Rhizobium sp. N324: one gene and its partner. The protein of the gene in region 2 interacts with the protein of the main gene of each other region in a pairwise test. Links are inferred from orthologs where the notes say so. Each region holds a gene or a part of one and is shown on either strand. Other genes may lie near its edges.

Region 1 (3,776 bases), 2.3 Mb from region 2 along the record:
AAGGCCATGACGCCCTTCGGAGAGGCGGTTCGCAGGCTGAGAGCGCGCAAGGGTGTCTCGCAGAAGGAGATGGCGGAAGCGCTGAATGTCTCGCCCGCCTATCTCTCGGCGCTGGAACACGGCAAGCGTGGTTTGCCCACGTTCGATCTGCTGCAGCGCATCGCCGGTTATTTCAACATCATCTGGGACGAGGCTGAGGAACTGTTTCTGCTCGCCCGTTCTTCCGATCCGCGCGTCGTCATCGATACATCAGGCCTGCCGCCGGAATATACCGAATTTGCCAACCGATTGGCGCGGCGGATTCGCAACCTTGACAGTGCCGAGATCGGCCGGCTATCGGCACTTCTCGAAAATGGCGGCAAAGGCGACGGAAAAGCGTCATAATCCCCTGTTTTATGCCTTGTTCGGGGGACTTGCCATTGGGAAGTGTGCCCAAAAAACCTATATACGAGAGTGAAAAAAGCCGGTGATTCGCAAGGCCCGCCGCAGCTTTACGACAACAGGGAAAATCTCGACAGAATGAGCGATACATCCGCGACGGAAAACGGCGTAAGCACCGAATATGGCGCAGATTCCATCAAGGTTCTGAAGGGCCTTGATGCCGTGCGCAAACGCCCCGGCATGTATATCGGCGATACCGACGACGGCTCCGGCCTTCATCACATGGTCTATGAAGTCGTCGACAACGCCATCGACGAAGCGCTCGCCGGCCATGCAGACATCGTCACCGTCTCGCTCAATCCGGATGGCTCGGTGACGGTCACCGATAACGGCCGCGGCATCCCGACCGATATTCATACCGGTGAAGGCGTATCGGCGGCCGAAGTCATCATGACGCAGCTCCATGCCGGCGGTAAGTTCGACCAGAATTCCTACAAGGTCTCCGGCGGTCTGCACGGCGTTGGCGTCTCCGTCGTCAACGCATTGTCCGTCTGGCTGAAACTGAAGATCCGCCGCCAGGGCAAGATCCATGAAATGAGCTTCACCCACGGCGTGGCCGATGCGCCGCTGAAGGTCACGGGCGAAGCGCCTGATGAAACCGGCACCGAAGTGAGCTTCATGCCGAGCAGCGATACCTTCACCATGACGGAGTTTGACTACGGCACGCTGGAGCATCGTCTGCGCGAGCTCGCCTTCCTGAACTCGGGCGTGCGCATCCTGCTGACCGACAAGCGCCACTCCGATATCAAACAGGAAGAACTGCGTTATGACGGCGGCCTCGAGGCCTTCGTTGCCTATCTCGACCGGGCCAAGAAGTCGCTCGTCGACAAGCCGGTCGCCATCCGCGGCGAAAAGGACGGCATCACCGTCGAAGTCGCGATGTGGTGGAACGACAGCTATCACGAGAACGTGCTCTGCTTCACCAACAATATTCCCCAGCGCGACGGCGGCACCCATATGGCCGGCTTCCGCGCGGCACTGACGCGCCAGGTGGTTTCCTATGCCGACAATTCCGGTATCACCAAAAAGGAAAAGGTGACGCTGCAGGGCGAAGATTGCCGCGAGGGCCTGACCGCGGTGCTGTCGGTCAAGGTGCCCGATCCGAAATTCTCCTCGCAGACCAAAGACAAGCTCGTCTCCTCGGAAGTGCGTCCCGTTGTCGAAAGTCTCGTCAACGAGGCGCTGAACACCTGGTTTGAAGAGCATCCGAGCGAAGCCAAGATTCTCGTCGGCAAGGTCGTCGAGGCCGCCGCGGCGCGCGAAGCGGCCCGCAAGGCCCGCGAATTGACCCGCCGCAAGGGTGCTCTCGATATTGCCTCGCTGCCGGGCAAGCTGGCCGACTGCTCCGAACGTGACCCGGCAAAATCCGAAGTCTTCCTCGTCGAGGGCGATTCCGCCGGCGGCTCGGCCAAGCAGGGCCGGTCGCGCGAAAACCAGGCGATCCTGCCGTTGCGCGGCAAGATCCTGAACGTCGAACGCGCCCGTTTCGACAAGATGCTGTCGAGCCAGGAAATCGGCACGCTGATCACCGCGCTCGGCACCGGCATCGGCAAGGACGAGTTCAATGCCGAGAAGCTTCGCTACCACAAGATCATCATCATGACGGACGCCGATGTCGACGGCGCCCATATCCGCACCCTGCTGCTGACCTTCTTCTTCCGCCAGATGCCGGAGCTGATCGAGCGCGGCCATCTCTACATCGCTCAGCCGCCGCTCTATAAGGTCGCCCGCGGCAAGTCGGTGCAGTATCTGAAGGACGAAAAGGCGCTCGAGGAATATCTCATCAGCCAGGGCCTGGAAGATGCCGCGCTGAAGCTCGGCAGCGGCGAAGTCCGCACCGGCCAGGATCTGCGCGAAGTCATCCTCGACGCGTTGCGCATGCGCGCTTTGCTCGACAATCTCCATTCGCGTTACAATCGTGCGGCCATCGAACAGGCGGCAATCGCCGGCGCCCTCAATGCCGAACTCGTCAGCGACCGGACGCGAGCGCAGGCACTGGCGAGCGAGGTGGCAAGCCGTCTCGACATCATCGCCGAGGAAACCGAACGCGGCTGGCAGGGCGATCTGACCAGCGATGGCGGCCTGCGCCTTGAACGCATGGTTCGCGGCGTCAAGGAGATCGTCGTACTCGACATGGCGCTGATCGGCTCCTCGGATGCCCGGCACATCGATCAGCTGGCGTCACGCCTCAAGGAAATCTACCAAACCCCGCCGTCGCTGCATCGCCGCGAAGGCGACCTCGAGATCTCGGGCCCGCGCGCCTTGCTCGACGCAATCTTCGCCACCGGTCGCAAGGGCCTGACCATGCAGCGATACAAGGGTCTTGGCGAGATGAATGCCGAGCAGCTCTGGGAAACGACGCTTGATCCGAACGTGCGTTCGCTGCTGCAGGTCAAGGTCAACGACGCCACCGATGCCGACGGCCTCTTCGCCCGGCTGATGGGTGACGAAGTCGAACCGCGGCGCGAATTCATCCAGGACAACGCGCTGAGCGTCGCAAACCTCGATATCTGATTGCTTTTTTCCAAGCAAAAACCCCGCCGTCTCCAGATGGCGGGGTTTTTGCGTGTTTGGATTTCGTTCAATTTGCAACGAAACGGCCGTTAAAGGCGACCTCGGAAAGCGGTTTGCGCTGGCTGGGGAATTCGCGGGCCTGATTGCGCTCGGAAAGAACACTCTTGTCTGCCAGACGGCCGACGGCAACGCCGGCTTCGACCCGGTACCCCTCGGGAATGCCGAACGCCTTGCTGATTTCCTCGTGTTTGATGCCGCCCATGCCATGGGCATAGAACCCCGAGAGGCGGGCCTGAAGCGCTAGATATCCCCAGGCGGTGCCGGCGTCGAAGGAATGGGTATAGCTCGGCTTTTCCTCGCCGGAACCGGCAGCGCCGGTGAAGCCGCGCGAGACGACGAAGATCAGCGCCGACGCATTCCTAGCCCATTCCTGATTGGCATCGACGAGCAATGCGACGAATTTCTCCCAATGCTGTGAACCCTTCAGGGCATAGATGAAGCGCCACGGCTGCTGATTGGAAGACGACGGCGCCCAATGGGCGGCGTCGAGCAGGCTGAGAAGCTGCGCCTCCTCGATGATTTCGCCGGTGAAGGCGCGCGGCGACCAGCGATCGAGAAACATCGGATCGATCGGATATTGGGATTCGCGGCTGTTGCTTTTTGTCATGCTGGTTCCGGGCGTTGGGGACAGAAATTCGGATCGGGGTTGGATTCAGTCCGTCCATACGATGTGGAGTTCCTCGCGGAAGGCGAAGCGCTTCAGATGATCATCGATGACACCCTGCATCCTTGCCTGTTGCGCGGGGTCGGCGACGGAAAGT
Region 2 (4,089 bases):
GAGGAAACGGTCGAGCCTTTCGGCAATCAGCAGCATCAGGAAGGTCAGCAGCAGATTGGCGGCGATGACGGCGATCAGCTGGGCTTTTTCCATGGAGGTCGGCAGCGTGCCGGCAAGCAGGATCGTCGCCGAGATCGCACCGGGACCGGCGATCAGCGGCAAGGCGAGGGGAAAGACGGCGATATTCTCGATATGATCCTTGGTGACGGCAGCCTCGCTCGCCTTCTCCTTGCGCTCCTGGCGCCGTTCGAACACCATCTCGAAGGCGATCCAGAAGAGCAGCAGGCCGCCGGCGATGCGGAAGGCGCCGATCGAAATGCCGAGCACGCCGAGCACGCCGGCCCCGAACAGCGCGAAGACGGCGAGGATGATGAAGGCGATGGTCGAGCCGCGCAGCGCCACCTGCGTCCGCTGGGCGCGGCTCATGCCCGTCGTCAGCCCCAGGAAGATCGGCGCGAGCCCCGGCGGATCGATGGTGACGAGCAGCGTCGTGAAGGCGTTGATCAATAGGTCGGCGCTTGCCATCGTCTCTCGGGAACCCCATATAGCCGCGTGGTTATTATGTGTGGTTTTATGATTGTGAAGCGGCTATTCCGATTTGGCAAATATCCCGCGGCGGCCCGCGGCGGATTTGTCCGGTTCGGCCACGCAACTTGCATATTTTACCCTCTTTAAGCCGCAAAAGCCTGTTCAAAACGCCGCGTGAAATTGGCGCGGGAACGGGCTTTCCGCTATAAATCTTCAAGTGATTCTAGAAGAGATCGTGATCTGTTTTGACTGAGCAAACACCCCCCGGCGGCGGGAAGCTCCCGCCAGGCATCGAGCCCATCTCCATCATGGAGGAAATGCAGCGGTCGTATCTCGATTACGCGATGAGCGTCATCGTCAGCCGCGCGCTTCCCGACGTGCGCGACGGCCTGAAGCCCGTGCACCGGCGCATCCTCTACGGCATGTCCGAGCTCGGCATCGACTGGAACAAGAAATACGTCAAATGCGCCCGCGTCACCGGTGACGTGATGGGTAAATACCATCCGCACGGCAATTCGGCGATCTATGATGCGCTGGCCCGCATGGCCCAGCCCTGGTCGCTGCGTCTGCCGCTGATCGACGGCCAGGGCAATTTCGGCTCGGTCGACGGTGATCCGCCGGCTGCGGAACGTTACACCGAATGCCGCCTCGAAAAGGCTGCCCATTCGCTGCTCGACGATCTCGACAAGGAAACCGTCGATTTCCGCGACAACTACGACGGCACGCTTTCCGAGCCGGTCGTGGTTCCCGCCAAGTTCCCGAACCTGCTGGTCAACGGCGCCGGCGGCATCGCCGTCGGCATGGCGACCAATATCCCGCCGCACAATCTCTCCGAAGTCATCGACGGCTGCATTGCGCTGATCGACGATCCGGCGATCGAGCTGCCGGAACTGATGCAGATCATTCCCGGCCCGGACTTCCCGACGGGTGCGAAGATCCTCGGCCGTGCCGGCATTCGCTCGGCTTATGAGACTGGCCGCGGTTCGGTCATCATGCGCGGCGTTGCGGCCATCGAGCCGATGCGCGGTGACCGCGAGCAGATCATCATCACCGAGATTCCCTACCAGGTGAACAAGGCGACGATGATCGAGAAGATGGCCGAACTGGTGCGCGACAAGCGCATCGAAGGCATTTCCGATCTGCGCGACGAATCCGACCGCCAGGGCTATCGCGTCGTCGTCGAATTGAAGCGCGACGCCAATGCCGAGGTCATCCTCAACCAGCTTTATCGCTATACGCCGTTGCAGACCTCTTTCGGCTGCAACATGGTGGCGCTGAACGGCGGCAAGCCCGAGCAACTGACCCTGCTCGACATGCTGCGGGCTTTCGTCTCCTTCCGCGAGGAAGTCGTTAGCCGGAGAACGAAATTCCTGTTGCGCAAGGCGCGTGACCGCGCCCATGTGTTGGTCGGCCTCGCCATCGCCGTCGCCAATATCGATGAAGTCATCCGCGTCATCCGCCAGGCGCCCGATCCGCAGTCGGCCCGCGAAGAACTGATGACCCGCCGCTGGCCGGCCGAAGATGTCGAAAGCCTGATCCGTCTGATCGACGATCCGCGCCATCGCATCAACGATGACCTGACCTACAACCTGTCCGAAGAGCAGGCCCGCGCCATCCTCGAACTGCGCCTTGCCCGTCTGACGGCCCTTGGCCGCGACGAAATCGGCGACGAACTCAATAAGATCGGCGAGGAAATCAAGGATTACCTCGATATTCTCTCCTCGCGCGTCCGCATCCAGACCATCGTCAAGGACGAACTGTCAGCCGTGCGTGATGAATTCGGCACGCCGCGCCGCACCGAGATCGTCGATGGCGGCCTCGAAATGGACGACGAGGATCTGATTGCCCGCGAGGACATGGTCGTCACCGTCTCGCATCTTGGCTATATCAAGCGCGTGCCGCTGACCACCTATCGCGCCCAGCGCCGCGGCGGCAAGGGCCGCTCCGGCATGACCACCCGTGACGAGGATTTTGTTAGCCGGCTATTCGTTGTCAACACTCATACCCCGGTCCTGTTCTTCTCCTCGCGCGGCATCGTCTACAAGGAAAAGGTCTGGCGACTGCCGATCGGCACGCCGACCTCGCGCGGCAAGGCGCTGATCAACATGCTGCCGCTCGCCCCCGGCGAACGCATCACCACCATCCTGCCCTTGCCCGAGGACGAGGAGAGCTGGGACAATCTCGACGTCATGTTCTCGACGACGCGCGGCACGGTTCGCCGCAACAAGCTGTCGGACTTCGTCCAGGTCAACCGCAACGGCAAGATCGCCATGAAGCTCGAGGAGGAGGGCGATGAAATTCTCTCCGTCGAGACATGCACGGAAAGTGACGATGTGCTGCTGACGACGGCGCTCGGCCAGTGCATCCGCTTCTCGGTCGACGACGTCCGCGTTTTTGCCGGCCGCAATTCGATCGGCGTGCGCGGCATCAGCCTTGCCGGCGGCGACCGCATCATCTCGATGACCATCGTCCGCCACGTCAACGCCGAGCCGTGGGAGCGCGCCGCCTATCTGAAGCGCGCCGCCAACGACCGCCGCCTGACGACAGGTGAGGCCGAGGAGATCGCGCTGGTCGGCGAGGAGGTCACCGAAGAGGGACAGCTCTCCGACGAGCGTTATGAGGAGCTGAAGCAGCTCGAGCAATTCGTGCTCACCGTCTCCGAAAAGGGCTTCGGCAAGCGTTCGTCGTCCTATGATTTCCGCATCTCCGGCCGCGGCGGCAAGGGCATCCGCGCCACCGACACGTCGAAGACAGGCGAGATCGGCGAACTGGTCGCGGCCTTCCCGGTCGACGATGGCGACCAGATCATGCTGGTTTCCGATGGCGGCCAGCTGATCCGCGTGCCGGTCGGCGGCATCCGCATCGCCAGCCGCGCCACCAAGGGCGTCACCATCTTCTCGACGGCCAAGGACGAGAAGGTCGTCTCGGTCGAGCGCATCAGCGAACCGGAGGATGAGGCGGAGGAGACTGTCGAGGTCGCCGAAGGCGCCGCCACGACCGAGGATGCGGCTGCCGGCGAGGCGTCGGCTACCGATGGTGACCCGGCCGGGCCGGCTGAGGAATAATCAAGTGAAAAGGGCGGCTTCGGGCCGCCCTTTTCTTTTCAAGCCGCGCTCGTCCTTACCGGCCCAAAGAAAAAGCCGGACGCTGGGTGCATCCGGCTTTGAATGGCCTTGGCAGCGGAAGGGGTGCCGCTCAAGGTTGGGAAGGAGTTGGAAAAAGAGGAATGTCAGAATGCGCTATGTTTCTCGTTCAGCGCCTTTACCTCTTCACCCTCGCGCCGAAGCGCCGATATCGTCGAGGCTACAGACACTATGAACATGACGCTGATAAGGGCGGTGAGCACTGTCAAGATCGTGAACATAGGCATTCCTTTCCTGGGGAGTTGCGTTCTCGCCCCTCAGTACTGGCCAAGTACGGCCGTCCGGGCCGAAGCATAGGGGCCATAAACCTTGGACGTATCAACCTTCTGATCATAGAGAGCGACAGTTGCGGTCAGCATGCCCGTGACCATTACCATCCAGAGCACGTTAATCATCGTAATCTTGCCGGGCATCTTTA

What was found. The genes of interacting proteins can lie anywhere in the genome.
Region 1: the proteins of gyrA (region 2) and gyrB interact in binary tests that used the Escherichia coli proteins (3 or more experiments, as listed by UniProt). The link is inferred for Rhizobium sp. N324 from one-to-one orthologs.

What each region holds. Positions count from the first base shown.
Region 1 is NZ_CP013630.1:7,788-11,563, forward strand. The notes cover bases 204-3,237. They hold gyrB (DNA topoisomerase (ATP-hydrolyzing) subunit B), read left to right. Parts: upstream 204-519; coding sequence 520-2,955; downstream 2,956-3,237. Other genes in these bases: AMK05_RS00060 (helix-turn-helix domain-containing protein), read left to right, coding at 204-384; AMK05_RS00070 (nitroreductase family protein), read right to left, coding at 3,023-3,237. In the rest of the region: AMK05_RS00055 (Smr/MutS family protein), read left to right, coding at 1-10; more of AMK05_RS00060, read left to right, coding at 7-203; more of AMK05_RS00070, read right to left, coding at 3,238-3,622; AMK05_RS00075 (DUF2218 domain-containing protein), read right to left, coding at 3,668-3,776. UniProt on the Escherichia coli protein: DNA gyrase negatively supercoils closed circular double-stranded DNA in an ATP-dependent manner to maintain chromosomes in an underwound state.
Region 2 is NZ_CP013630.1:2,257,946-2,262,034, forward strand. What follows is about bases 447-3,793. They hold gyrA (DNA gyrase subunit A), read left to right. Parts: upstream 447-773; coding sequence 774-3,593; downstream 3,594-3,793. Other genes in these bases: AMK05_RS10900 (MarC family protein), read right to left, coding at 447-525; AMK05_RS35965 (hypothetical protein), read right to left, coding at 3,758-3,793. In the rest of the region: more of AMK05_RS10900, read right to left, coding at 1-446; more of AMK05_RS35965, read right to left, coding at 3,794-3,892; AMK05_RS35190 (hypothetical protein), read right to left, coding at 3,929-4,084. UniProt on the Escherichia coli protein: A type II topoisomerase that negatively supercoils closed circular double-stranded (ds) DNA in an ATP-dependent manner to maintain chromosomes in an underwound state.